DNA from 3 places in the Enterobacter cloacae subsp. cloacae ATCC 13047 genome. Region 2 is predicted to be linked to each of the others. Evidence: predicted binding sites of a transcription regulator. Region 2 holds the regulator's gene; each other region holds the start of a gene.
The links. Region 2 encodes PurR, which represses purine synthesis genes. Its sites were predicted from a motif close to CANGCAAACGTTTGCNTG; they were not measured.
Positions count from the first base shown of each region.

Region 1: a site for PurR is predicted at 7,172-7,189, ahead of carA (glutamine-hydrolyzing carbamoyl-phosphate synthase small subunit). Genes of this name have one in related genera too.
Region 3: a site for PurR is predicted at 6,752-6,769, ahead of ECL_RS00535 (nucleobase:cation symporter-2 family protein). Genes of this name have one in related genera too.

Region 1 covers NC_014121.1:822,360-832,143, forward strand. Annotated here, with positions in the region: partial or broken gene ECL_RS27630 (DUF2575 domain-containing protein) at 1-111, shown strand, start outside; gene ribF (bifunctional riboflavin kinase/FAD synthetase) at 119-1,045, shown strand; gene ileS (isoleucine--tRNA ligase) at 1,091-3,907, shown strand; gene lspA (signal peptidase II) at 3,907-4,407, shown strand; gene fkpB (FKBP-type peptidyl-prolyl cis-trans isomerase) at 4,525-4,974, shown strand; gene ispH (4-hydroxy-3-methylbut-2-enyl diphosphate reductase) at 4,976-5,926, shown strand; gene dapB (4-hydroxy-tetrahydrodipicolinate reductase) at 6,132-6,953, shown strand; gene carA (glutamine-hydrolyzing carbamoyl-phosphate synthase small subunit) at 7,408-8,556, shown strand; gene carB (carbamoyl-phosphate synthase large subunit) at 8,575-9,784, shown strand, end outside.
Region 2 covers NC_014121.1:2,380,119-2,389,902, forward strand. Annotated here, with positions in the region: gene eptA (phosphoethanolamine transferase EptA) at 1-177, shown strand, start outside; gene ECL_RS11415 (TetR/AcrR family transcriptional regulator) at 219-818, shown strand; gene nemA (alkene reductase) at 872-1,969, shown strand; gene gloA (lactoylglutathione lyase) at 2,070-2,477, shown strand; gene rnt (ribonuclease T) at 2,574-3,224, shown strand; gene grxD (monothiol glutaredoxin 4) at 3,268-3,615, opposite strand; gene ECL_RS11440 (C40 family peptidase) at 3,954-4,727, shown strand; gene sodB (superoxide dismutase [Fe]) at 4,850-5,431, shown strand; gene ECL_RS11450 (MFS transporter) at 5,467-6,633, opposite strand; gene cydH (cytochrome bd-I oxidase subunit CydH) at 6,797-6,886, opposite strand; gene purR (HTH-type transcriptional repressor PurR) at 7,184-8,209, shown strand; gene punR (DNA-binding transcriptional activator PunR) at 8,226-9,137, opposite strand; gene punC (purine nucleoside transporter PunC) at 9,253-9,784, shown strand, end outside.
Region 3 covers NC_014121.1:101,049-110,832, forward strand. Annotated here, with positions in the region: gene ECL_RS00515 (RNase A-like domain-containing protein) at 1-455, opposite strand, end outside; tRNA gene ECL_RS00520 (tRNA-Sec) at 696-790, opposite strand; gene yicI (alpha-xylosidase) at 1,119-3,437, shown strand; gene ECL_RS00530 (AsmA family protein) at 3,486-5,189, opposite strand; gene ECL_RS00535 (nucleobase:cation symporter-2 family protein) at 5,309-6,700, opposite strand; gene gltS (sodium/glutamate symporter) at 6,926-8,128, shown strand; gene recG (ATP-dependent DNA helicase RecG) at 8,131-9,784, opposite strand, start outside.

The DNA of each region.
Region 1 (9,784 bases), 1.6 Mb from region 2:
TGTGAAAGGTCAGCATGATGAAATCATTACGGCTTTCTGTTTTGTGCAGACAATCGTCGGTTAACCTTAATCGCTGTACAAGGTATACTTTGGCGATTTTCACTGTTTTGAGCCAGACATGAAGCTGATACGCGGCATACATAATCTCAGCAAAGCCCCCCACGGGTGCGTGCTGACCATTGGTAATTTCGACGGCGTGCATCGTGGGCATCAGGCGCTGTTGCAGGGATTGCGTAAAGAAGGGGAGGCACGTGGCCTGCCCGTGGTAGTGATGATTTTCGAGCCGCAGCCGCTGGAACTGTTCGCGGGCGATAAATCGCCTGCCCGACTTACTCGCCTGCGCGAGAAGTTGCGCTATCTGGCACAGTCCGGTGTGGACTACGTATTGTGTGTCCGTTTTGATCGTCGTTTTGCCGCGCTGACAGCACAAAATTTCGTCAGCGACCTGTTGGTCAAGCGCCTTGGCGTGCAGTTTCTCGCCGTGGGTGATGATTTCCGCTTTGGCGCTGGTCGTCAGGGCGATTTCTTGCTATTACAGAAGGCTGGCCTGGAATATGGTTTTGACGTCACCAGCGCGATGACCTTTTGCGAAGGTGGCGTGCGCGTCAGCAGTACGGCGGTTCGTCAGGCGCTGGCCAATGATGAACTGGAGACCGCAGAGAATTTGCTGGGGCATCCGTTTACCATTTCTGGTCGTGTGGTTCATGGCGATGCGCTGGGCCGTACGATAGGTTTCCCGACGGCGAATATACCGCTGCGTCGTCAGGTCTCCCCGGTTAAAGGGGTATATGCGGTGGAAGTGGCTGGACTGGGCGAGAAACCTTTTTACGGTGTCGCCAATATTGGCACACGTCCTACGGTCGCCGGTGTGCGGCAGCAGCTGGAAGTGCATCTGCTGGACGTTGTAATGGACCTCTACGGTCGCCATATAGATGTCATACTGCGTAAAAAAATACGCAATGAGCAGCGATTTGCCTCGCTGGATGAACTAAAAGCGCAAATCGCGCGAGATGAATTAACGGCCCGCGAGTTTTTTGGGCTTTGAACCCGGCTTAAATGCCTACGTGATAAATACGGAACCGAGAATCTGATGAGTGACTATAAATCAACCCTGAATTTGCCGGAAACAGGGTTCCCGATGCGCGGCGATCTCGCCAAGCGCGAACCGGGAATGCTGGCGCGTTGGACCGATGATGACCTGTACGGCATCATTCGTGCAGCCAAGAAAGGCAAAAAAACCTTCATTCTGCATGATGGCCCTCCATATGCGAATGGCAGCATTCATATTGGTCACTCTGTTAACAAGATTCTGAAAGACATTATCGTGAAGTCCAAAGGACTCGCGGGATATGACTCGCCTTACGTTCCGGGTTGGGACTGCCACGGTCTGCCGATTGAACTGAAAGTTGAGCAGGAATTTGGTAAGCCGGGTGAGAAATTCACCGCGGCGGAATTCCGTGCGAAATGCCGTGAATACGCGGCCACTCAGGTTGACGGCCAGCGTGCAGACTTTATTCGTCTGGGCGTGCTGGGCGACTGGTCGCATCCGTACCTGACCATGGACTTCAAAACCGAAGCCAACATCATCCGTGCGCTGGGTAAAATCATCGGCAATGGCCACCTGCACAAAGGCGCGAAGCCGGTGCACTGGTGCGTGGACTGCCGTTCTGCGCTGGCAGAAGCAGAAGTTGAGTATTACGACAAAACCTCGCCTTCAATCGACGTGGCCTTCGAAGCGGTCGATCAGGATGCGATCAAAGGTAAATTCGGCCTGCCGGGCGTAAGCGGCCCGATCTCGCTGGTTATCTGGACCACCACCCCATGGACGCTGCCTGCTAACCGTGCAATCTCCCTCTCCGGTGAGTTCGAATATGCACTGGTTCAGATTGACGGTCAGGCGCTGATCCTGGCGAAAGATCTGGTGGAAAGCGTGCTGAAACGCGCTAACATCACCGACTACACCGTGCTGGGCACCGTGAAGGGCGACGCGCTTGAGCTGATGCGTTTCAAACACCCGTTCCTGGACTTCGACGTTCCGGCAATCCTGGGCGACCACGTGACGCTGGAAGCCGGTACCGGTGCAGTACATACCGCCGGTGGTCACGGTCCTGACGACTACAACATCAGCCTGAAATACGGTCTGGAAATCGCGAACCCGGTTGGTCCGGACGGCTCATACCTGCCTGGTACGTATCCATCGCTGGACGGTATCAACGTCTTCAAAGCGAACGACATCATCGTGGAGATGCTGCGTGAGCGCGGCGCGCTGTTGCACGTTGAGAAAATGCAGCACAGCTACCCGTGCTGCTGGCGTCACAAGACGCCGATCATCTTCCGTGCGACCCCACAGTGGTTCGTCAGCATGGATCAGAAAGGCCTGCGCGAGCAGTCTCTGAAAGAGATCAAAGGCGTGCAGTGGATCCCGGACTGGGGCCAGGCACGTATTGAATCCATGGTGGCTAACCGTCCTGACTGGTGTATCTCCCGTCAGCGTACCTGGGGCGTGCCGATGTCGCTGTTCGTGCATAAAGAGACGCACGAACTGCACCCGAACACGCTGGAACTGATGGAAGAAGTGGCGAAGCGTGTTGAAGTTGATGGCATTCAGGCGTGGTGGGATCTCGATGCCCGCGATATCCTGGGCGCTGACGCGGACAACTACGAGAAAGTGCCAGATACCCTGGACGTGTGGTTCGACTCCGGATCTACTCACGCCTCCGTGGTTGACGTGCGCCCTGAGTTTGCCGGTCATGCGGCTGATATGTATCTGGAAGGTTCTGACCAACACCGTGGCTGGTTCATGTCATCGCTGATGATCTCCACCGCCATGAAAGGTAAAGCACCTTACCGTCAGGTACTGACCCACGGTTTCACCGTTGATGGTCAGGGCCGTAAGATGTCCAAATCTATCGGTAATACCGTTTCTCCGCAGGACGTGATGAACAAACTGGGCGCAGACATTCTGCGTCTGTGGGTGGCATCTACTGACTATACCGGCGAAATGGCGGTATCAGATGAGATCCTGAAACGTGCTGCCGACAGCTATCGTCGTATCCGTAACACCGCGCGCTTCCTGCTGGCGAACCTGAATGGTTTCGATCCGGCAAAAGACATGGTGAAACCGGAAGAGATGGTGGTGCTGGATCGCTGGGCGGTGGGCTGTGCGAAAGCGGCGCAGGAAGATATCGTTAAGGCATATGAGTCTTACGATTTCCATGAAGTGGTGCAGCGCCTGATGCGCTTCTGCTCCATCGAGATGGGCTCGTTCTACCTCGACATCATCAAAGATCGCCAGTACACCGCGAAAGCGGACAGCGTGGCGCGTCGTAGCTGCCAGACTGCGCTGTATCACATCGCAGAAGCACTGGTGCGCTGGATGGCGCCAATTATGTCCTTCACCGCGGATGAAATCTGGGGCTACCTGCCAGGTGAGCGTGAGAAGTATGTCTTCACCGGCGAGTGGTATGAAGGTCTGTTCGATCTCTCCACTACCGAAGCGATGAACGATGCCTTCTGGGACGAGCTGCTGAAAGTGCGTGGCGAAGTGAACAAGGTCATTGAACAGGCGCGTGCTGACAAGAAAGTCGGTGGTTCTCTGGAAGCGGCAGTGACCCTGTACGCAGAACCTGAGCTGGCGGCCAAACTGACGGCGCTGGGCGATGAATTACGATTTGTCCTGTTGACCTCCGGTGCGAAAGTTGCGGATTATGCCGACGCTTCTGCTGATGCTCAGCAGAGCGAACTGCTTAAAGGACTGAAAGTCGCACTGAGCAAAGCCGAAGGTGAGAAGTGCCCGCGCTGCTGGCACTACACCACCGATGTCGGCCAGGTGGCGGAACACGCAGACATCTGCGGACGCTGTGTAAGCAACGTCGCCGGTGACGGCGAAAAACGTAAGTTTGCCTGATGAGTAAAACTCTCTGTTCAACAGGACTGCGCTGGCTGTGGCTGGTTGTGGTGGTGCTGATTATTGATCTGGGCAGCAAGTTCCTGATCCTCCAGAACTTTGCTCTGGGGGATACGGTTCCGCTGTTCCCGTCGCTTAACCTGCACTATGCGCGTAACTACGGTGCGGCGTTTAGCTTCCTTGCTGACAGCGGTGGCTGGCAGCGCTGGTTCTTTGCGGGTATTGCTATCGGTATCTGTGTGGTGCTGGCGGTGTTGATGTACCGTTCGAAAGCGACGCAAAAGCTGAACAACATCGCCTATGCGCTGATCATTGGCGGCGCGTTAGGTAACCTGTTCGATCGCCTGTGGCATGGCTTTGTGGTCGATATGATCGACTTCTACGTCGGCGACTGGCACTTTGCGACCTTTAACCTCGCCGATAGCGCAATTTGTATCGGTGCGGCGTTAATCGTGCTGGAAGGTTTCTTGCCGAAACCCGCCGCGAAAGAGCAGGCTTAATTGTAAATGCCGGGTGGCGCTGCGCTTACCCGGCCTACAGAATTTGTGGCCTCCCGTAGGCCCGGTAAGCGCAGCGCCACCGGGCAACAGGTGACCCAAAACAAGCGAGCAATTTGCATGTCTAAATCCGTACAAAGCAATAGCGCGGTTCTCGTTCACTTCACGCTGAAACTGGATGACGGCTCAACGGCCGAATCCACCCGCAATAACGGCAAACCAGCCCTGTTTCGTCTTGGCGATACGTCGTTATCTGAAGGTCTGGAGCAGCAGCTTCTGGGTCTGAAAGAGGGGGAGAAGAAGGCGTTTTCGCTGGAGCCGGATGCGGCGTTTGGCGTGCCAAGCCCGGATCTTATCCAGTACTTCTCTCGTCGTGAGTTTATGGATGCGGGCGAACCGGAAATCGGGGCGATTATGCTCTTTACCGCTATGGATGGCAGCGAAATGCCTGGCGTGATCCGCGAAATCAACGGCGACTCCATCACCGTAGATTTCAACCATCCTCTTGCCGGGCGCACCGTCCATTTTGATATTGAAGTGCTGGAGATCGATCCGGTACTGGAGGCCTGAAATGCAGATCCTGTTGGCTAACCCGCGCGGCTTCTGCGCCGGTGTAGACCGCGCTATCAGCATTGTTGAAAACGCGCTGGAGATTTACGGCGCGCCGATTTACGTGCGTCACGAAGTTGTACATAACCGTTACGTGGTCGACAGCCTGCGTGAACGCGGTGCAATCTTCATTGAGCAGATCAGCGAAGTGCCGGACGGCGCGATCCTGATTTTCTCCGCACACGGTGTCTCCCAGGCGGTACGTAACGAAGCGAAAAGCCGTGATTTGACGGTGTTCGACGCCACCTGTCCGTTGGTAACCAAAGTGCATATGGAAGTGGCGCGCGCCAGCCGTCGCGGTGAAGAGTCGATCCTGATTGGTCATGCGGGTCATCCGGAAGTCGAAGGCACCATGGGCCAGTACAGCAACCCGGAAGGGGGGATGTATCTGGTGGAGTCGCCGGAAGATGTTCTGACGCTGAACGTAAAAAACGAAGCCCGTCTGTCGTTCATGACGCAGACCACGCTTTCAGTTGATGATACGTCGGATGTGATTGACGCATTGCGCCAGCGTTTTCCGAAAATCGTCGGGCCGCGTAAAGATGATATCTGCTACGCAACCACTAACCGCCAGGAAGCAGTGCGTGCGCTGGCTGAGCAGGCGGACGTGGTGCTGGTGGTCGGCTCGAAAAACTCCTCTAACTCCAACCGTCTGGCCGAACTGGCGCAGCGCATGGGCAAGGCGGCGTTTCTGATTGACGACGCGACGGACATTCAGGAAGCGTGGGTGAAAAACGCGGCCTGTGTCGGTGTCACCGCAGGGGCTTCCGCACCGGATATCCTGGTGCAGAACGTGATCACCCGTCTGCAGGAACTGGGTGGTGGTGAAGCCGTTCCGCTGGAAGGCCGCGAAGAAAACATCGTCTTCGAAGTCCCGAAAGAGCTGCGTATTGATGCACGCGAAGTGGAATAATCCTTCTTCTGAGGAAAGGCCAGCACCTCCTGTGCTGGCCTTTTTTTTATCTGCTACTTTATCGTGACGACAAAATCATGTCTTTTACTGATATTTGAGTCCGTTTCACGTTAAATTCTAATTATCGGTGTTTTCAGTTGGCAGGCCTGACAAAGGCTGGTTAATCTGAAAACGGTTTACATCATTTTAACGTAAGAGAATAACTATGCATGATGCACAGATCCGTGTCGCTATTGCGGGCGCGGGTGGACGTATGGGTCGCCAGCTCATTCAGGCGGCACTTCAGATGGATGGCGTAGCGCTGGGCGCTGCACTGGAACGTGAAGGTTCATCGCTTCTTGGGGCCGATGCCGGTGAACTGGCAGGCGCGGGCAAGACGGGCGTTACCGTTCAAAGCAGCCTTGATGCGGTGAAAGATGATTTTGATGTGTTTATCGATTTCACCCGGCCAGAAGGCACACTGACCCATCTGGCATTTTGCCGTCAGCACGGCAAAGGCATGGTGATTGGCACCACCGGGTTTGATGAAGCCGGTAAACAAGCCATTCAGGATGCGTCACATGAGATTGCTATTGTCTTCGCTGCTAACTTTAGCGTGGGCGTCAACGTTATGCTTAAGCTGCTGGAGAAGGCCGCAAAAGTAATGGGCGATTATACCGACATTGAGATTGTCGAAGCTCACCACCGTTACAAGGTCGATGCTCCCTCCGGCACGGCGCTGGCAATGGGCGAAGCGATTGCGCATGCACTGGATAAAGATTTAAAAGACTGCGCGGTATATACCCGCGAAGGCCATACGGGCGAACGCGTCCCGGGAACGATTGGTTTCGCAACCGTGCGTGCGGGTGACATCGTCGGGGAACATACTGCGATGTTCGCCGATATTGGAGAACGTGTAGAGATCACGCATAAAGCATCCAGCCGCATGACATTTGCGAATGGTGCCGTTCGCTCCGCTTTGTGGCTGAAAGGCAAAGAAAATGGTCTTTTTGATATGCGTGATGTGCTCGATCTCAACAATTTGTAAGAGATATTACCCATCGTGATGTGGTTATTGCAGTCGTAACTTTTTGATTGCATAGGGCAATAATTTATTGCCCTTTTATTTTACCCATTCCATGTTTATTTTTGTCTTTTTTGGCTAAAAGTAGGTGTTATCCCGCCATTTTGTGTTGCTGGTATGTAAATTTTGACCGTTTGGTCCACTTTTTATTATCTGCGTACCAGAAATTCCAATAAACTTGCCACGCAAGCGTTTTCTGTCGTGATTTACCTGATCTTTTTGCCGCTTAACATCTTTTCAGGCCTCCAGGCTTGCAAAAGGATAATTAAAATATCCGTTTTGAGTTGACTTTTACCTGGCAAATCTCCAGAATGCCGCCGTTTGCCAAAAATCCGCTGGCAACACATTTGCATTGATTTATGACATGGTTGTGAATTAATATGCAAATAAAGTGAGTGAATATTCTCTGGAGGGTGTTTTGATTAAGTCAGCGCTATTGGTTCTGGAAGACGGAACCCAGTTTATCGGTCGGGCCATAGGGGCAACGGGTTCGGCGGTTGGGGAAGTCGTTTTCAATACTTCAATGACCGGTTATCAAGAAATCCTCACTGATCCTTCCTATTCTCGCCAAATCGTTACTCTTACTTATCCTCATATCGGCAATGTCGGCACCAATGCTGCTGACGAAGAATCTTCTCAGGTACATGCGCAAGGCCTGGTCATTCGCGACCTGCCGCTGATTGCCAGCAACTTCCGCAATACCGAAGACCTCTCTTCCTACCTGAAGCGCCATAACATTGTGGCGATTGCCGATATCGATACCCGTAAGTTAACGCGTCTGCTGCGCGAGAAGGGTGCACAGAACGGCTGCATCATCGCAGGGGACAATCTCGATGCGGCGCTGGCGCTGGAAAAAGCGAAAGCCTTCCCGGGCCTGAATGGCATGGACCTGGCGAAAGAAGTGACGACCACTGAAGCATACAGCTGGACGCAAGGTAGCTGGACGCTGTCAGATGACCTGCCGGAAGCGAAAAAAGAGAGCGAGCTGCCGTTCCACGTGGTTGCCTACGATTTCGGCGCCAAGCGCAATATCCTGCGCATGCTGGTTGATCGCGGCTGCCGTCTGACGGTGGTGCCGGCGAAAACCTCTGCCGAAGACGTACTGAAGATGAACCCGGATGGCATCTTCCTCTCTAACGGACCTGGCGACCCGGCACCGTGCGATTACGCTATCGATGCCATCAAGTCCTTCCTCGAAACCGATATTCCGGTATTCGGCATCTGCCTCGGCCATCAGCTGCTGGCGCTGGCGAGCGGGGCGAACACCATTAAGATGAAGTTCGGTCACCACGGTGGTAACCACCCGGTGAAAGACATTGACAACAACACGGTGATGATTACGGCACAGAACCACGGCTTCGCAGTAGACGAAGCGTCAATGCCGGCTAATCTGCGCGTGACGCACAAATCCCTGTTCGATGGCACCCTGCAGGGTATCCATCGTACCGATAAGCCAGCGTTCAGCTTCCAGGGACACCCGGAAGCCAGCCCGGGGCCGCACGATGCCGCACCGCTGTTCGATCACTTCATCGAACTTATCGAGCAATACCGTAAGACCGCTAAATAATCAGGAGCCGAGAAGACCATGCCAAAACGTACAGACATAAAAAGCATCCTGATCCTTGGCGCTGGCCCGATTGTTATCGGTCAGGCCTGTGAATTTGACTACTCCGGTGCACAGGCGTGTAAGGCCCTGCGCGAAGAGGGTTACCGCGTTATCCTGGTGAACTCTAACCCGGCGACCATCATGACCGACCCGGAAATGGCGGATGCAACCTACATCGAGCCAATTCACTGGGAAGTGGTACGTAAAATCATCGAGAAAGAGCGTCCGGATGCGGTTCTGCCGACCATGGGTGGCCAGACTGCGCTGAACTGTGCGCTGGAGCTGGAGCGTCAGGGCGTGCTGGAAGAGTTCGGCGTGACCATGATTGGTGCGACCGCCGACGCGATTGATAAAGCAGAAGACCGTCGTCGCTTCGACGTGGCGATGAAAAAAATCGGCCTCGACACCGCGCGTTCCGGTATCGCTCACAACATGGAAGAGGCGCTGGCCGTTGCGGCTGAAGTGGGTTATCCGTGCATCATCCGTCCTTCCTTCACCATGGGCGGCACCGGCGGCGGTATCGCCTACAACCGCGAAGAGTTTGAAGAGATTTGCGAGCGCGGCCTGGATCTCTCCCCAACCAAAGAGCTGCTGATTGATGAATCGCTGATTGGCTGGAAAGAGTACGAGATGGAAGTGGTGCGTGATAAAAACGACAACTGCATCATCGTCTGCTCCATCGAAAACTTCGATGCGATGGGTATCCACACCGGCGACTCCATTACCGTTGCGCCAGCGCAAACGCTGACCGACAAAGAGTACCAAATCATGCGTAACGCATCGATGGCGGTACTGCGTGAAATCGGCGTCGAAACCGGTGGTTCTAACGTGCAGTTCTCGGTGAACCCGAAAACCGGCCGTCTGATTGTTATCGAAATGAACCCGCGCGTGTCCCGCTCCTCCGCGCTGGCTTCTAAAGCGACCGGCTTCCCGATTGCGAAGGTGGCGGCGAAACTGGCGGTCGGTTACACCCTTGACGAGCTGATGAACGATATCACCGGGGGCCGCACGCCTGCGTCCTTCGAACCGTCTATCGACTACGTTGTGACCAAAATTCCACGCTTCAACTTCGAGAAATTCGCTGGCGCGAACGACCGTCTGACCACCCAGATGAAATCTGTGGGTGAAGTGATGGCGATTGGCCGCACGCAGCAGGAATCCCTGCAGAAAGCGCTGCGCGGCCTCGAAG
Region 2 (9,784 bases):
TGGTTATCACCGGACTACGCGAAAAACTTTGGTATCAACGCGCAGTGCCTGCGCGACTATGCAGCAAAAAATGCGGTTTCGCAGGATAATCTGTTCTCTACTGTACTGGGTATGATGGATGTGAAATCAACGGTTTATCAGCAGCAACTGGATATCCTGCGCGCATGTCGTCAGTAAACGCCCTTGCAATAGACCGAACGGTCTATTAGAGTTTGGCCATGAGCAGAAATACTGAACACGATACACGCGAACATTTACTGGCGACCGGCGAGCGGCTTTGCATGCATCGCGGGTTTACCGGTATGGGGTTAAGCGAGTTACTTAAAACCGCTGAAGTGCCAAAGGGGTCGTTTTATCACTACTTCCGATCCAAAGAGGCGTTTGGCGTGGCGATGCTGGAGCGGCACTATGCCAGCTACCATCAACGCCTGGCCACCCATTTCGCCAGTGGTGAAGGAAACTATCGGGATCGTGTTCTCAACTACTATCAGGAAACGCTGAACCAGTTCTGTCAGCAGGGCATTATCAGCGGTTGCCTGACGGTAAAACTCTCTGCAGAAGTGTGCGATCTCTCCGAAGATATGCGCGCGGCAATGGATAAAGGTGCCAGCGGCGTGATCGCCCTGCTGGCGCAGGCGCTTGAGAATGGCCGCCGTGAAAAAACGCTGGCCTTCGCCGGTGAGGCGTTAACCCAGGCGCAGGTTTTATATTCGCTCTGGTTAGGGGCGAACCTGCAGGCCAAAATTTCCCGCAGTGCCGTGCCGCTGGAAAGCGCACTGGCACATGTTAATAGCAGCATTACTGCGCCTGGCGTGTAGCAGGCGTTTTTATTTACTTAATTACTAGTCGACTGGTCTACTCAGGAGTCGTTATGTCAGCTGAAAAACTTTTCACCCCACTGAAAGTGGGCGCCGTCACCGCACCAAACCGCGTGTTTATGGCCCCACTCACCCGTCTGCGCAGCATAGAGCCGGGTGATATCCCAACCCCACTGATGGGTGAATATTATCGTCAGCGCGCCAGCTCTGGTCTCATCATCACTGAAGCCACGCAGATTTCCGCACAGGCGAAGGGATATGCCGGCGCACCAGGCCTGCACAGCCCGGAGCAGATTGCCGCCTGGAAGAAAATCACCGCTGGCGTTCACGCCGAAGAGGGTCGCATTGCGGTTCAGCTGTGGCACACCGGTCGTATCTCTCACAGCAGCATTCAGCCTGGCGGTCAGGCGCCGGTTTCCGCGTCGGCCCTGAATGCGAATACCCGCACTTCCCTGCGCGATGAAAACGGTAACGCGATCCGCGTCGATACCTCAACGCCACGCGCCCTTGAGCTGGATGAGATCCCGGGTATCGTGAACGATTTCCGTCAGGCGGTGGCTAACGCCCGCGAAGCCGGTTTTGATCTGGTTGAACTGCACTCCGCGCACGGATACCTCCTGCACCAGTTCCTTTCACCGTCGTCCAACCACCGCACCGACCAGTACGGCGGTAACGTCGAAAACCGCGCCCGTCTGGTGCTGGAAGTGGTTGATGCCGTTTGTCAGGAGTGGAGCCCGGACCGTATTGGTATTCGCGTCTCCCCAATCGGTACGTTCCAGAACGTCGACAACGGTCCGAACGAAGAAGCGGACGCGCTGTATCTGATTGAAGAACTGGCGAAACGCGGTATCGCGTATCTGCACATGTCCGAGCCGGACTGGGCCGGTGGTCAGCCTTACTCTGAGGCTTTCCGCCAGAAAGTGCGCGAGCGTTTCCACGGGGTGATCATCGGTGCGGGGGCCTATACGCCTGAGAAAGCCGAAGATCTGATTAATAAAGGGTTGATCGACGCCGTGGCCTTTGGTCGTGATTACATTGCCAACCCGGACCTGGTTGCCCGTCTGCAGCAGAAAGCAGCGCTGAACCCACAGCGCCCGGAAAGCTTCTACGGCGGCGGCGCGGAAGGCTATACCGACTACCCTACGCTGTAATCTCTCCGTTGTGCATTGATAGCGGCGGCCTTTCGCCGCTATACTAAAACTTCGTTTCTGTTCAAAAAGATACTCTACTCCATTGGTTAATGAGGAAATTATGCGCCTACTTCACACCATGCTGCGCGTTGGCGATCTGCAACGTTCCATCGATTTCTACACTAACGTACTGGGTATGAAGCTGCTGCGCACCAGCGAAAACCCGGAATACAAATACTCGCTGGCATTCGTGGGTTACGGCCCGGAAACGGATGAAGCGGTTATCGAGCTGACCTATAACTGGGGCGTCGACAGCTATGAGCTGGGCACGGCGTATGGCCACATCGCGCTGGAAGTGGACAACGCGGCAGAAGCCTGTGAACGCATTCGCAGCAACGGTGGCAACGTCACGCGTGAAGCGGGCCCGGTAAAAGGCGGCACCACCGTGATTGCGTTTGTTGAAGATCCAGACGGTTATAAAATCGAGCTGATTGAAGCCAAAGACGCCGGTCGCGGTCTGGGCAACTGATCCCTCAGGGCGCACTATGCGCCCGTTGTTTTACTGCATCCCACGCCAAAATTTGCCATAATGCGCTCTGCTTTTTTCCCCTTGTAAGAGACCCTGATGTCCGATAACGCTCAACTTACCGGTCTGTGCGACCGTTTTCGTGGTTTTTATCCTGTTGTCATTGATGTCGAAACAGCCGGATTTAACGCTAAAACCGATGCGCTGCTTGAAATTGCCGCCATCACGCTGAAGATGGATGAAGAGGGCTGGCTTACACCGGACACCACGCTGCATTTCCACGTTGAGCCCTTTGAAGGCGCAAACCTGCAGCCAGAGGCGCTGGCGTTTAATGGCATCGATCCGCATAACCCGCTGCGCGGTGCGGTGAGCGAATATGACGCGCTGCACGCCATTTTCAAAATGGTGCGTAAAGGCATGAAAGAGAGCAACTGCAGCCGTGCCATTATGGTGGCGCATAACGCCACGTTCGATCACAGCTTTACGATGGCCGCCGCCGAGCGAGCCTCTCTTAAGCGTAACCCCTTCCACCCGTTTGTGACCTTTGACACCGCCGCACTGAGTGGCCTGGCGCTGGGACAAACGGTCTTGTCAAAAGCCTGTATTACGGCCGGGATTGAGTTTGACGGCACGCAGGCGCACTCCGCGCTGTATGATACGGAGCGCACCGCAGAGCTGTTCTGTGAAATAGTCAACCGCTGGAAGCGTCTGGGCGGCTGGCCGCTGGCGATGGGCGACAGCGAAGAATAAAAAAAGCGACCTCTTAAGGTCGCTTTTTTATTTGCGCAGAAAATTACTCTGCGTCCGGCTCTTCGGTTTTGTACTTCGCCGCCGTCTCTTTGATTAGCTGCTGCAGTTCGCCGCGCTGATACATTTCAATCAGGATATCGCAACCGCCAACCAGTTCACCGTCGACCCAAAGCTGCGGGAACGTCGGCCAGTTCGCGTATTTTGGCAGCTCAGCGCGGATGTCCGGGTTCTGCAGGATATCAACGTAAGCAAAACGTTCACCACAGGCAGAAAGCGCCTGAACCGCTTGCGCGGAGAAGCCACAGCTTGGCAGCTTCGGAGAACCTTTCATATACAGCAGAATCGGGTTTTCAGCGATCTGGCGCTGGATTTTTTCAATAGTGGTGCTCATGTCTTGCTTCCTTTAACTTCTGTTACGGCATTAGTCTGACATTGTAGCGGTTCAGACTGGCATCGGAAAATAACATTTTTGTCACGTATAGCTATTTTATCGCGAGTGGCGAAAAGTTGCATTGTAAATGGTGCTTAACCCTGCGGCAGGCAGGGTTTTGCTTAGGGCGTGAACAATTGTGCGACAAATCGATGAATTTTTTTGCACTTGCTAACGAAACAGGTTTTTAGATTGAAAAATGCTATTAACTTCTCGGGTTTTTATGGATTAGAATCGACGGGCTTTGTAAATCACACGCGGGTATTATTGATGACCTGCATTTATCAGGGGACTGCCCAGTGGCGCGGATAAATAAAATCTCGATCACGCTCTGTGCTTTACTGTTTACATCACTCTCTTTCACGCCAGCGGCAAACGCCTCTCAACAGGCGCGGCACTCTGCTGTGCAAAAAACGCATCTGGCAAAAACCACAGAACGTAAAAAAAAGACTACCACTAAGAACGAAAAGAAAAAAACAACCGCTCAAACGAAAAAGACCGCCTCCAGCAAATCGAAATCAACATCTTCCCGCACTGCCCTCGCATCGAAACGTAAAGCCTCAAAAACTGCTGCCAACCTCGTAACGGAAAAATGCACCACGCGCAAAGGGCATAAAGCCAAATGCACGAAAGTGACAAAAATTGCCGACGCGCATAAGGTTCGGGTACAGAAAGCGCAAAAAACGGCGATGAATAAGCTGATGGGGCAAATTGGCAAACCGTATCGCTGGGGTGGCACCTCTCCCCGCACCGGTTTTGACTGCAGCGGGCTGGTGTATTACGCCTATAAAGATCTGGTGAAATTCCGCATTCCGCGTACCGCCAATGAAATGTACCACCTGCGCGACGCCGCCCCCGTTAACCGTGGCGAGCTGCAAAATGGCGATCTGGTCTTCTTCCGCACCCAGGGTCGCGGTACGGCTGATCACGTCGGCGTGTATGTGGGTAACGGGAAGTTTATTCAGTCCCCACGAAGCGGTCAGGACATTCAGATCACCTCGCTTAGCGAAGACTACTGGGTGCGTCACTACGTCGGCGCACGCCGCGTCATGACGCCGAAAACCATCCGCTAAACCCTGCCCTGCCGTCACTACGGCAGGGTAAGTTCCTCTTTTGCATACCCTTTCAATTTGCTATCCTGTCCTTGTTGTCTGTGTGGTTATTGGCAACGCAAAATACAATAAGGAGAGAAGCAATGTCGTTCGAATTACCTGCACTACCGTATGCAAAAGACGCCCTGGCACCGCACATTTCTGCGGAAACCCTGGAATATCATTACGGCAAACATCACCAGACCTATGTCACCAACCTGAACAACCTGATCAAGGGCACCGATTTTGAAGGCAAAACGCTGGAAGAGATCGTCCGCAGTTCAGACGGTGGCGTATTCAACAACGCTGCTCAGGTGTGGAACCACACCTTCTACTGGCACTGCCTGGCACCAAATGCTGGCGGCGAGCCGACCGGCGAACTGGCTACTGCGATTAACGCCGCCTTTGGCAGCTTTGCGGAGTTCAAAGCGAAATTTACCGATGCCGCAATCAAAAACTTCGGTTCTGGCTGGACATGGCTGGTAAAAGAGGCCGATGGCAAACTGGCTATCGTCTCCACGTCTAACGCGGGTACACCACTGACCACCAGCGCGACTCCGCTGATGACCGTGGATGTCTGGGAACACGCGTACTACATTGATTACCGTAACGCGCGTCCTAACTACCTGGAGCACTTCTGGGCACTGGTTAACTGGGACTTTGTGGCGAAGAACTTCGCCGCGTAAGAGAGACGCAGAAGGGTTTCCCCTTCTGCGTTTTTTTATTCGGCAGCACAGGCCGCTTCAGGCTGTTTACGACCCGACATCATCACTAACAGCAGGCCAAGCGCGGCAATAATGGCCCCCATCACCGGCACAAAGCTGTATCCCAGACCACCCGAAATCACAGTACCGCCCGCTGCAGCACCGAGCGCATTGCCCAGATTGAACGCGCCAATATTCACCGACGATGAAAGACCCGGCGCCTCATGCGCGACGCGCATTACGCGCATCTGCAGCGGCGGAACCACGGCAAAGGTGGCCGCACCCCAGACGACCATCGCAATGGCCGCGCCATACTCATTACGCGCCAGCCAGGGAATGGCAATCATGATGACAATCAGCAGGGTCAGAAAACCCTTCAGCGTTCCGCTTACGGAGCGGTCAGCAAATTTCCCACCCAGATAGTTACCAATCGAGAAGCCCACGCCAATCAGCACCAGCATCGCGGTGATAAAGATCGGCGTCGCGTGAGTGATGTCATGCAGCACCGGCGAAATATAGGTGTAAAGGGTAAACATCGCCCCGGCACCCAGCACGGTGGTGAGCAGCGCCGAGAGCACCTGCGGGCGCATCAGTACCGACAGCTCTTTACGAACTTCAGGACGCTCACCAGCGCTGCCTTTCGGCAGAGAGAAGAACAACGCCACCATCGCGACAACACCCAGTACGGCGGTTGCGAGGAACGACATACGCCAGCCAATGACCTCACCCAGCCAGGTGGCCGCAGGAACGCCGCCAATGTTGGCGATGGTCAGGCCCATAAACATGGTTGCCACGGCACTCGCCTGCTTGTGTTTGGGCACCACGCTTGCCGCCACCACCGACCCCAACCCAAAGAAAGCGCCGTGGTTAAGGCTTGTCAGGATACGTGACAGCATCAGCGTGGTGTAATCAGGCGAAATGGCGGAGAGCACGTTGCCAAGGGTAAAGATAGCCATCAGGAAAATCAGCGCATTGCGGCGCGCTCGGTGGGAAAGCAACAGCGTCATCAGCGGTGCCCCTACCATCACACCAATGGCATAGGCGCTGATTAACATCCCGGCTGCAGGGATAGAGACGTCCACACCGCGGGCGATAACCGGTAAGAGTCCCATAGGGGAAAATTCAGTGGTGCCAATCCCAAAAGCGCCAATCGCCAGGGCCAGCAGGGGAAAATTGATTTTCATGCGTCAACTCCGGATGCCGTGTCATGTGTTGACACAGAACAAAGAAGCCGAAAGCATGACATCAATCACAAAAAATGAGAAGTTAACAAATTGGCAAAAGATTTTTGCCGGAGATGTAACAATGAGGGCAAGCGGGAGAGAGCGAACGCCCCCTCCGCGTAAATCAGTGCAGTGCAGCCGTCAGACCTGCAGCAACAATCAGCGCCAGCACAATAACGGTGGTGAACAGCGAAAACTTCAGATCGGAACTCATCAATTTTTCTCCTTTTAATCCCCCCACGAAAAGTGAGCTTGCTCATTTTTACACAATTTACGTCAAAAATCTTCCAGGATTTAAACGGATAACCACTTTAGCTCTTCCCCTTTTCATCAAGATAGGACAAAATTCCACGCTAAATTTATTAGCGTACCGGCCATTGACCCCCTCCTGACGTCCCGTGTCGTTTTCCTGGCGTGCCGCAATTCAAAATTGCGTGATAAGGGTGAGAGAAGGCAAACGTTTACCTTCAAGGTTTTCAGGAGTTTAGGATATGGTCTGGAGTGACATTTAATGGCAACAATTAAAGACGTAGCAAAACGCGCAAACGTTTCCACTACAACCGTATCACATGTAATTAACAAAACCCGCTTCGTGGCGGAAGAGACGCGCAACGCCGTCTGGGCGGCAATCAAAGAGCTGCACTACTCGCCGAGTGCCGTTGCGCGTAGCCTTAAAGTTAATCACACCAAATCCATTGGTTTGCTGGCGACCAGCAGTGAAGCGGCCTATTTTGCCGAAATCATCGAAGCGGTTGAGAAAAACTGCTTCCAGAAAGGCTATACCCTTATCCTCGGCAACGCGTGGAACAATATTGAAAAACAGCGCGCCTATCTGTCGATGATGGCGCAAAAGCGTGTGGATGGCCTGCTGGTGATGTGTTCCGAATACCCGGAATCTGTCCTTTCCATGCTGGAAGAGTATCGTCATATCCCGATGGTGGTGATGGACTGGGGCGAAGCGCGCGCCGACTTTACCGACTCCGTCATCGATAACGCCTTCGAAGGCGGTTATATGGCGGGCCGCTATCTGATTGAACGCGGTCACCGTGAAATTGGCGTGATCCCGGGGCCGCTCGAGCGCAACACCGGTGCTGGCCGTCTGGCCGGGTTTATGAAGGCGATGGAAGAAGCGCTGATCACCGTGCCGGAAAACTGGATCGTGCAGGGCGACTTTGAGCCGGAGTCTGGCTACCGCGCCATGCAGCAGATCGTTTCTCAGCCGCATCGTCCAACGGCGGTGTTCTGCGGCGGGGACATCATGGCGATGGGGGCCCTGTGTGCAGCCGATGAGCTGGGCCTGCGCGTGCCGCAGGATATATCCGTGATCGGCTATGACAACGTGCGCAACGCGCGCTTCTTTACGCCTGCGCTGACCACCATCCACCAGCCGAAGGATTCTCTCGGTGAAACGGCCTTCAATATGCTGATGGACAGGATCGTCAACAAACGTGAAGAGTCGCAGTCCATTGAAGTTCACCCGCGCCTTATCGAGCGCCGTTCCGTTGCGGATGGTCCATTCCGCGACTACCGTCGTTAATCTCGTGTGGAGCCAGCTAAGCTGGCTCCCGTAGCCATTCCCGGTTAAGCGTTTCGCTGTCTCCCAGATAATCCAGTAGCCATGCCATGGCGGGCGACACATCATTTTGTTGCCACGTCAGGCAGCAGGCCGCATCCGGGAACGGATTCTCCAGCGTCAGCTCGACCCATTCACCGGTATCGATTCTCGGCTTAGCGAAATGGACGGGAACCATCGCGACGCACAGCCCGGCGCTGAGGCAGGTCGCGGAGGATTCCCAGTCCGGCGCTACCACCCGCCGCTGGTTATCAAGAAGCCAGGTAATACGTTTTGGCAACGAGCGCGAGGTATCCTCCAGCACCAGCGACGGCCAGTTGCGCAGCGTGTCGTCACTCAGCGGTCCCTCCAGGGCAGCCAGCGGATGATCGTGTGCCACGACACATTTCCAGCTCAACATGCCCATATCGCGAAACGCATAGCGCCCCCCGACGGGGATCGCCTGGGTTGCGCCAATCGCCATCTCTGCCCTGCCGTCCGCCAGCGCGTCCCAGACCCCGTTGAATACCTCCTGCGAGACACGAAGTTCAACGTCTGAAAAATGGCGATAGAAATCCACGATCATCTGCCGGGTACGCTCCGGCTTAACGATATTGTCCACGGCGATGGAAAGATGTCCGCGCCAGCCGTTGGCGATCTGCTGGCACTGTTCGCGGGTGATCTGCATTTTTTTGATAACAGAACGCCCTTCTTTCAAAAACCACGCGCCAGCAGGCGTTAATTCCACATCGCGATGCCGCCGTTCGAACAGCGGAACCGCCAGCCACTCTTCAAGCTGCCGCACCGTGTAGCTGATAGCCGAAGGGACGCGGTGCAACTCCTGTGCCGCACCGCTAAAGCTGCCGTTACGCGCGACAGCATCCACCACTTCAAGAGAATAATCTGACCACATTTTCTGCCTGCAAAAAATTTGAATGCAACCGCCAAATATTAGCGTTTCACAACCCGCTTTGCACTCCCTACACTCTGCGCCAGTGTCTACCTGCCTCCTCAAGGAGAATAAAACAATGCAACCCAGGAATGGATTTTTAGTCTGGCTCGGCGGTTTGAGCGTGCTGGGCTTTTTGGCCACCGATATGTACCTGCCCGCGTTTGCGGCGATGCAGGAAGATCTGCAAACGCCAGCCGCGGCCATCAGCGCCAGCCTGAGTTTGTTCCTCGCCGGTTTTGCCATCGCACAGCTGCTCTGGGGCCCGCTCTCCGATCGCTTCGGGCGTAAACCGGTGTTGTTGCTGGGCCTGGCCATTTTTGCCGCAGGCTGTCTGGGAATGTTGTGGGTACGCGATGCGACCTGGCTGCTGGTGCTGCGCTTTGTGCAGGCCGTCGGCGTCTGTGCCGCGGCGGTAACCTGGCAGGCTCTCGTGACCGACTACTACCCGGCCAACCGTACCAACCGAATTTTCGCCACCATTATGCCGCTGGTTGGCCTGTCACCCGCCCTCGCTCCCCTGCTGGGCAGCTGGATCCTCGCGCACTTTGACTGGCAGGCCATTTTTGCCACGCTGTTTGCCATCACCCTGGTACTGATGCTGCCAGCGT
Region 3 (9,784 bases), 2.3 Mb from region 2:
TACGGGGTCGGGAATGCAGTAAGGATATAGTAAGGCTTACCATTATATTCTTTCAGCTCAATAACAATCCTCACACTTCGCATGCTGATACGCTGTGTACTACCTCGTGAAAACCCATATCCAATCTCCTGACCTGCCGGGTAAACGATAGTGAGGCGCCCCCCTCTGTTTCCGCCGCCAAGTAATGATTTTATATTTGCTCGATTATAATATATTGCTCTTGATATAACGCTTTCTGCAACGTTTAAATTTTTAAATGTTGAAGACATTATGAGTCGCTTATTCTGCTCGAATCGGGCAAGTAACTCATTATCCGTTTCTACTGCTCCAGGTAAAACGCCAAGCCCCCTCAGCAATCGGTTACTCAGCGTTTCCTCTTCTGTCACGCTCTTATCTGAAAGCACCGCCGCCAGTTGTACCGGTGACATAACGACGGTCATTCCACTTTCTTCCATAATATAATTCCATCACCATATCCTTACCCGATAATAACCATAAATATCTTCGTTTGGTAAGAATAAATTCCTAATCTGTCTTTCTTGTTAAATTATGAAATAACAGTAGATGTAAAAGGATCGACTATTATTTAATATAGATTCAAAGATAGCTCGTCGGACTGCTACGGTTCAGTGAATAATAATGCGAAGGAAAATAGAGATTTTTTAGACTTTCTCGGATAGTTGCGGACGAACTTTTGGCGGAAGATCACAGGAGTCGAACCTGCCCGGGAACGCTGGCGTCCCCAACTGGATTTGAAGTCCAGCCACCTCACCGGAGATGACGATCTTCCGCGCCTGCATTGCTACATGGAGGCGGGGCGCATTATAGCTACTTTCAGACATTTACCACATACCCCGACACACTTTTTTCACCTCTCTTTTGACCTGAACACCCCCATTTCAGTTAATTCTTAAGAAAATCCTCAGGTTAGCATTTCGTGCTCCGCGACATTTACCCCGATCACAAAAAACAAGAAACGTAATTTGCTAACCAGAAAACGCAATACTCGCTCCTGAAACAATGGTTTAAAACCTCTGTAACCGGTCTCAGTGCCCGTATCGCCACACGGCAGGCATCTGGCGGCCAGCAAAGGATTACAGAACCAGGAGGACGAAAGTATGAAAATCAGTGATGGAAACTGGCTTATTCAACCTGGCCTGACCGTGACGTATCCGGTCCAGGTGTTCGATGTGGAGCAGCAGGGCAATGACCTGGTGGTGTATGTGGCACCGCGTGACGTCCGGGAACGCGCGTGGCAACTCGATACGTTGATGTTCACCGTCCGGCTCTTCGCACCGCAGGAAGGGATTGTCGGGGTGCGCATCGAGCACTTCCAGGGGGCGCAGGACAAAGGCCCGCACTATCCGCTCAACGTGCTGAAGGACGTAAGGGTCGAGACGGTAAATAACGCCGAATACGCCGAGCTGAAAAGCGGTAATCTCAGCGTGCGCGTCACCAAAGGCGAATTCTGGGCGCTCGATTTTCTGCGTAACGGCCAGCGGATCACCGGCAGTGAACTGAAAAACAACGGCTACGTGCAGGACAGCAACACGAATCGCAACTATCTGTTCGAACGTCTGGATCTGGGCGTCGGGGAAACAGTTTATGGCCTCGGTGAGCGCTTTACCGCCCTGGTGCGCAACGGTCAGCAGGTCGATACCTGGAACCGCGACGGCGGCACCAGCACCGAGCAGTCCTACAAAAACATTCCGTTCTATCTCACCAACCGCGGCTACGGCGTGCTGGTCAACCATCCGGAAAATGTGTCGTTTGAAATCGGCTCGGAGAAGGTCTCCAAAGTACAGTTCAGCGTCGAGGGCGAATATCTGGAGTATTTTGTGATCGACGGCCCGACGCCAAAAGCGGTCCTGGACCGCTACACGCAGTTCACCGGTCGTCCGGCGCTGCCGCCGGCGTGGTCCTTCGGCCTGTGGCTCACCACCTCGTTTACCACTAACTACGACGAAGCGACGGTGAACAGCTTCATCGACGGCATGGCCGAACGCGACCTGCCACTGCACGTCTTCCATTTTGATTGCTTCTGGATGAAGGCCTTCCAGTGGTGTGATTTTGAGTGGGACCCGGTGACCTTCCCGGATCCAGAAGGGATGATCCGCCGCCTGAAAGAGAAAGGGCTGAAGGTCTGCGTGTGGATCAACCCGTACATCGGCCAGAAATCGCCGGTATTTAACGAGCTGAAAGAGAAAGGTTATCTGCTGAAGCGCCCGGATGGCAGCGTGTGGCAGTGGGACAAATGGCAGCCCGGGCTGGCGATTTACGACTTCACTAATCCGGACGCGTGCCGGTGGTACGCCGACAAGCTGAAGGGCCTGGTGGAGATTGGCGTGGACTGCTTCAAAACCGATTTCGGCGAGCGTATCCCGACGGATGTGCAGTGGTTTGACGGTTCCGATCCGCAGAAGATGCACAACCATTACGCCTTCATCTATAACGCGCTGGTGTGGAACGTGCTGAAAGAGACGGTAGGCGAGGAGGAGGCGGTGCTGTTTGCGCGCTCGGCGTCCGTCGGCGCACAGCAGTTCCCGGTGCACTGGGGCGGCGACTGCTATGCCAACTATGAATCAATGGCGGAAAGCCTGCGCGGCGGGCTGTCGATTGGTCTGTCCGGCTTCGGGTTCTGGAGCCACGATATCGGCGGGTTCGAAAACACCGCCCCGGCGCACGTCTACAAACGCTGGTGCGCGTTCGGGCTGTTCTCCAGCCACAGCCGCCTGCATGGCAGCAAATCCTACCGGGTGCCGTGGGCGTACGATGATGAGTCCTGTGACGTGGTGCGCCACTTTACGCAGCTGAAATGCCAGCTGATGCCGTACCTCTACCGTCAGGCGGCGCTGGCACGGGAGTGCGGCACGCCGATGCTGCGGGCGATGATGCTGGAGTTCCCGGACGATCCGGCGTGTGACTATCTCGACCGTCAGTACATGCTGGGGGATGCCTTGATGGTGGCGCCGGTGTTCTCCGAGGCGGGTGAGGTGCAGTTTTACCTGCCGGAAGGTCGCTGGACGCACTTGTGGCACAACGATGAGGTTCAGGGCTGTCGCTGGCATAAGCAGCAGCACGATTTCATGAGCCTGCCGGTTTATGTGCGCGACAATACCCTGCTGGCGCTGGGTAACAACAAGCACAAACCGGACTACGCCTGGAATGAGGGCACGGCCTTCCAGCTGTTTAACCTGGATGAGGGCGCAACGGCGGTGAGCGAGGTGCCTGCGGCTGACGGCTCCGTGGCGTTTACGCTGAAGGCGTCACGCAAGGGCGACACTGTGACCCTTACCGGCGCGGGTGACGCGCGGAACTGGTCGGTATGCTTGCGCAACGTGCAGAAGGTGAGTGGTGTGAAAGGTGGCTCATACGCGGGCAGCGAGTGGGGCGTGGTGGTGGACGCGGAGGGGGATGAGGTGGTGGTTCACCTTTAATTCCCCTCACCCCAAAGGGGCGAGGGAATGGTTTACTCCCTCTCCCTTTCAGGGAGAGGGCTGGGGTGAGGGTGGTGTTGAAACTACACCACCCGTCATGGTCTGCTGAACCTGCTGTTTATCCATATTTACCGCGCTCAGCTTGCCATTTACCGTTGGCTTCAGCGGGGTATTCGCCTGCACACTCCCGCTGGCTGTCAGCTGAATGTTGCCGTCGCCGCTCACCGGCAGCGCGGGCCAGCCCCACTGCTGCAGGATGTTGAGCGGCACGCCGCGCCCGTTCAGGCTCACCGTGGTCTGTCGTTGCGCAAGCTGAGAAACCGTCGCGGTGGCTTCCAGAATGCCTTTCTCGGTAAAGGCGCTCAGATCGGTGATATTGACCGTGGCGGCGTTAGCGTTCAGCGCCAGCGACGGACGTCGCACGTCCACGCGGTTAAAGGTGGCTGCTGCGCCGTTTAGCGTGGCGCTGCCGCCCCATACGCCCCATTTGTGGTCCTGCGCCAGCTGCAGGTTAGCCCCATAGCCATCAAGAGAGGTGATCTGCCACGGGAACGCGGGATCAATGTCGATCACCAGGTTGCGGCTCAGGCCGAACTTCTTCAGCGTCACGCTGTTCAGCCATTCCGGCAGCGGATCCATCCACAGCGTTTTCCAGTTCTGCGGCAGGGTGTACTCCAGCCCGGCGACGGCGACATCGTCCAGTACCAGCGCTTTACCGTCGCGCAGCCAGTTGCCGGAGGTGCGCACCATGCCCCCTTCCCAGCGGGAGGTGAACTGGCGCAGCGCCACGCCCTGCGGAGAGAATTCCGCATTCAGGATCGGGTCGAACAGATGCAGCGAGCCGTAAATAAATTCGCTGGCATTCATGGATAAACGCCCGTCCAGGCTCTGCCAGTCTCCTTTGCTCAGCGTCAGGTTGCGCAGGCTGAGATCCAGATCGGTTACGGCCCAGTCTGGCCCCTGCAGGCGCGCATCGGTGACCTCAAGGCGGCCAATCTGCAAGGAGGGGATGGTATTGAGCGGCGAGAAGAAATCCAGCAGCGTTTTATCGCTCTGCAGGCGGATCTCGTTCAGGCGCATGGTGTCGATGACCCAGCTTCCGTCGGCGTTGCGCAGGGCGGAGCCGGTAAGCGAGCCGCGCGCCATATCGGCGCCGATGGTGTTCAGCACCACCTCCTTGCCGTTCAGCTGGCCCTGGATCAGCACGTTAGTGGCCGGTACCCCGTTCAGGGTGAGCGAACCCGCGCTCATCTGGATCTGCGCATTTTTGCCCAGCACGTTACCCGCTTCTGGCTGCCACGGGCTGACACCGCCCGTCACTTTTTGCGCGCTTAAATCCCACTCCGTGTTGGGGCTGTTGAAGGCCATGTTGTTCAACTGCAGACGGTCTGCCTGGAAGGGCATCGGCGCGGTCTGCGGAGAGAGGTTCAGCGTGCCATCGACCAGGGTGATGGTGTCCATATGCAGTGGATCGGTGAGCTGTCGGCTGCCAAGACCAATATCGACTTTTTTAGCCACCAGTGTGGCGGGCTGACCGTCGCGACCAAAGGTGACGTTTTCCAGAAGGATGTGGGAAGGCGACGAAAAGCGGTGGTCCATCAGGTCGAAACTGAGTTCGTAATCGGTGTTCACCGTTACCCAACTGCTGACCTGTGACGCACCCCAGCGGGTCTGAAGTAGAAAATAGAGTGCCAGCAGCACAAGGAGCAGGGCTACCAGAAGATAGACGAGCAGCTTTCCAATAAATTTCATGGTCTTCCTTCCCGCGAAACGTACATAAAGGAGTTATGCACGATTTATGCGCAATGCTCAAGGCGGGAATGGTGTAAAGAGATGTCACGGCAGGCATTGACAGCCTGCCGTGAGGACAATCAGTTTTTCTCTGGCGGGAAAACGAGGTTCAGCACGATAGCGGTGATACCGCCAGCGGCGATGCCGGAAGAGAGCAGGTTTTTCACCCAGTCCGGGGCAAACTGCAGGATCAGCGGCTGCTGAGAAACGCCCAGACCCACGGCCAGCGACAGGGCAATAATCATGATCGCGCGGCGGTTCAGTGGCTCGCGGGAGACGATTCGCACACCCGAGGCCGCGATAGTACCGAACATCACCAGCGTTGCTCCGCCCAGAACCGGCTCAGGGATGTGCTGCACAAAACCACTCACGGCCGGGAACAGGCCAAGGATAATCAGCATCAGCGCCACCACAAACCCGACATAACGGCTGGCCACGCCGGTCAGCTGGATCACGCCGTTGTTCTGCCCGAAGCAGGAGTTCGGGAATGTATTAAACACGGCAGAGACAAAGGAGTTCAGACCGTTTGCCAGCACGCCGCCTTTCAGACGCTTCATGTACAGCGGGCCGGACACCGGCTGCTCCGAGACATCGGAGGTGGCGGTGATATCGCCGATGGTCTCCAGGGAGGTGATCATAAAGACCAGCATCAGCGGCAGCAGCAGACCCCAGTCAATGCCCAGGCCGTAGTACAGTGGAGTAGGAACGGTGATCAGCGCGCTGTTGGTCGGCGCGGTGTTTTCCGGCAACATGCCCAGCGCCCACGCCAGCAGATAACCGGCCGCCATGGCGATCACCAGCGAGGCCACGCGCAGGTACGGGTTACGCTGACGGTTGAGCAGAATAATGATGGCCAGCACCACGCCAGCCAGCAGCAGGTTTTTTGGTGCGCCAAAGGTGTGGTCGCTCATTGCGGCATAACCCCCACCGATGGAGGTCAGCCCCACCTGAATCAGCGACAGACCGATAATCATCACCACCACGCCCGAGACCAGCGGGGTGATCACGCGGCGAGCCAGATGCAGAACACGGGAGATCACCATCTCCGTGCAGCTGGCCAGCATCAGCGTGCCGAACAGCGCCGCCATCATGGTCGGGACATCCGCCCCGCCGGTTTTTAACGCCGTACCGCCCATGATCAGCGGTGCCACAAAGTTAAAACTGGTACCCTGAATCGACAGCAAGCCAGACCCCACCGGACCCCAGGCTTTAATTTGAATAATTGAGGCCACGCCGGAGGCGAAGAGGGACATGCTGATGATGTGCTGCGTATCCTGAGCCGGTAAACCCAGCGCCTGACAGATCAACAGTGCCGGGGTGATCACCGCAACAAACATGGCCAGAAGGTGCTGGCAGGCAGCGAAGAGCGTCTGCGGAAGCGGTGGGCGGTCTTCAAGACGGTAAATCAGTTCGCTATTTTGCTTCTGCGCAATCGGTTGCGCATCAGGAGACTCTATGCTGTTAACGGACATCGACGGTAATCCCACGGTGGAAAAGCGGGCATTTTATCTGACCACCTGGTAAAAGCAAACGATTGCCAGCAAAAAAAAGAGAGAAAATCTGCCGGTATGAGCAGGTTTTCTACAACGTGGAGGAAAAAAAAATTACACTTTTCGCGCCGGTGGCTCATGACGAGCATAAGCCGGCCCAGGATAACGCCGCGTGTGTATGGAACACGCGCATAACAGGAGCCTCTTATGATTCATCTCGATACGTTGTCGACCCTTGTTGCCGCAACGCTGGTTCTTCTGCTTGGTCGCAAGCTGGTACACAGTGTTTCCTTTCTGAAAAAGTACACCATTCCTGAACCTGTTGCCGGTGGGTTGCTGGTGGCGCTGGCCCTGCTGGTGTTGAAAAAAAGCATGGGCTGGGAAATCGATTTCGATATGTCCCTCAAAGATCCGCTGATGCTGGCCTTCTTTGCCACTATCGGCCTGAACGCCAACCTGGCGAGCCTGCGCTCGGGCGGTAAGGTGCTGGGCGTGTTTCTGATTGTCGTGGTTGGTCTGCTGCTGATGCAAAACGCCATCGGCATCGGTATGGCGTCTCTGCTGGGGCTGGATCCGCTGATGGGTCTGCTGGCTGGCTCCATCACTCTGTCCGGCGGGCACGGTACCGGGGCGGCGTGGAGTAAGCTGTTTATCGAGCGCTATGGCTTTGAAAACGCAACGGAAGTGGCGATGGCCTGCGCGACCTTTGGTCTGGTGCTTGGCGGTCTGATTGGCGGCCCGGTAGCGCGCTACCTGGTGAAGCACTCCACCACGCCGGACGGCAGACCGGACGATGAACTGGTCCCCACCGCGTTCGAAAAGCCGGACGTTGGCCGCACCATCACCTCGCTGGTGATGATTGAAACCATCGCCATGATCGCCATCTGTCTGACGCTGGGTAAAGTGGTTGCGCAATGGCTGGCGGGCACGGCCTTTGAACTGCCGACCTTTGTTTGTGTGCTGTTTATCGGGGTGATCCTGAGCAATGGTCTGGCCCTGATGGGCTTCTATCGCGTGTTTGAACGTGCGGTCTCGGTGCTGGGTAACGTCTGCCTGTCGCTGTTCCTGGCGATGGCCCTGATGAGCCTTAAGCTGTGGGAACTGGCGTCGCTGGCGCTGCCGATGGTAGCCATTCTGGCGGTGCAGGCGCTGTTTATGGCGCTCTATGCCATGTTCGTTACCTGGCGCATGATGGGCAAAAACTACGATGCCGCGGTGCTGGCGGCGGGGCACTGTGGGTTTGGTCTGGGTGCCACGCCAACGGCAATCGCAAATATGCAGGCAATCACCGAACGTTTCGGGCCTTCGCACATGGCGTTTCTGGTGGTACCGATGGTTGGGGCATTCTTTATTGATATCGTCAACGCGCTGGTGATCAAGCTGTACCTGATGCTGCCGATGTTCGCCTGAGATCAGGCGTTGGAGTAGCGCTCAGTTTCCGGCATCCAGCGCTCAATTAACGCTGCCGCCTGTTCGGGGTAGCGTTCATGAATATGGCGGGCAAGGCGCTGAACTTCAGGGATCATGGCCTGATCGCGCAGCAAATCTGCCACTTTGAATTCAGCGTTCCCGGTCTGACGTGTGCCCAGGAGCTCGCCCGGGCCACGGATCTCCAGGTCTTTTTGCGCAATGACGAATCCGTCGTTGCTGTCACGCAGTACCTGCAAACGCATCTGCGCGGTTTTTGAGAGCGGGGCTTTGTAGAGCAGAACGCAATGTGAGGCCACCGCACCACGGCCCACGCGGCCACGCAACTGGTGTAACTGCGCAAGCCCCAGACGCTCCGGGTTTTCGATGATCATCAGGCTGGAGTTTGGCACATCCACGCCCACTTCGATCACCGTTGTGGCGACCAGCAAATGCAGCTCGCCCTGTTTGAAGGATTGCATGACGGCCTGTTTTTCTGCGGGCTTCATGCGACCGTGCACCAGGCCCACCTTCAGTTCCGGTAGCGCCAGCTTCAGCTCTTCCCACGTTGCTTCTGCGGCCTGCGCTTCAAGCAGGTCAGACTCCTCAATCAGCGTGCAGACCCAGTACGCCTGACGCCCTTCATGGGTGCAGGCGTTGCGCACGCGATCGATGATGTCGCTGCGGCGGGTATCCGGGATGGCCACCGTCGTGACCGGCGTACGGCCCGGCGGTAGCTCGTCAATGGTGGAGGTGTCCAGATCGGCGTAGGCGGTCATCGCCAGGGTTCGCGGAATAGGCGTGGCGGTCATGATCAGCTGGTGCGGATGGAAGCCCTGCTGCAGCCCTTTTTCCCACAGCGCCAGGCGCTGATGCACGCCAAAGCGGTGCTGTTCATCGATGATCACCAGCGCGAGGCCGTTAAACTGCACCTGCTCCTGGAAGATGGCATGGGTGCCGACAATCATCTGCACCTCACCGCGAGCGATGGCGTCCTGTTGCGCAAGACGCGCTTTGCCCTTTTGTTTTCCGGCAAGCCAGCCCACCTCAATGCCCAGCGGGGCGAACCAGGCGCGGAAGTTATTCGCGTGCTGCTCCGCCAGCAGTTCCGTCGGCGCCATCAGCGCCACCTGCTTGCCGTGGGCAATGGCGCGCAGGGCTGCCAGGGCGGCAACCAGCGTTTTACCAGAGCCTACATCGCCCTGCACCAGGCGCATCATGGGCACATCAAGCGCCATATCGCGTTCGATCTCGGCGGTGACGCGCGCCTGGGCACCGGTAGGTTTAAACGGCAGGGAGGCCAGCAGCTTATCCTTGAGCTCATCACGCGGGCTTAAGGGCTGGGCATGAAAATGCTGCGCACCGGCGCGCAGCGCCAGCATGCTCAGGTTATGCGCCAGTAATTCCTCAAGGATAAGACGCCGTTGGGCAGGGTGTTTGCCGCTTTCTAAATCGCTGAGCTGCAGCGTGGGCGGCGGGCGATGCAGCGTACGCAGCGCTTCCGGCAGGCTCATCATTCCCTGCGCCAGCTCAGGCGCTAGCAGTTCGGTGATGGCGCAGGTATCGAGTAACTCCAGGGCCTGGTCGGTGAGCTTACGCAGCGTCGCCTGCTTGATACCTTCCGTTGTCGGGTAGACCGGAGTGAGCGTCTCCTGCAGC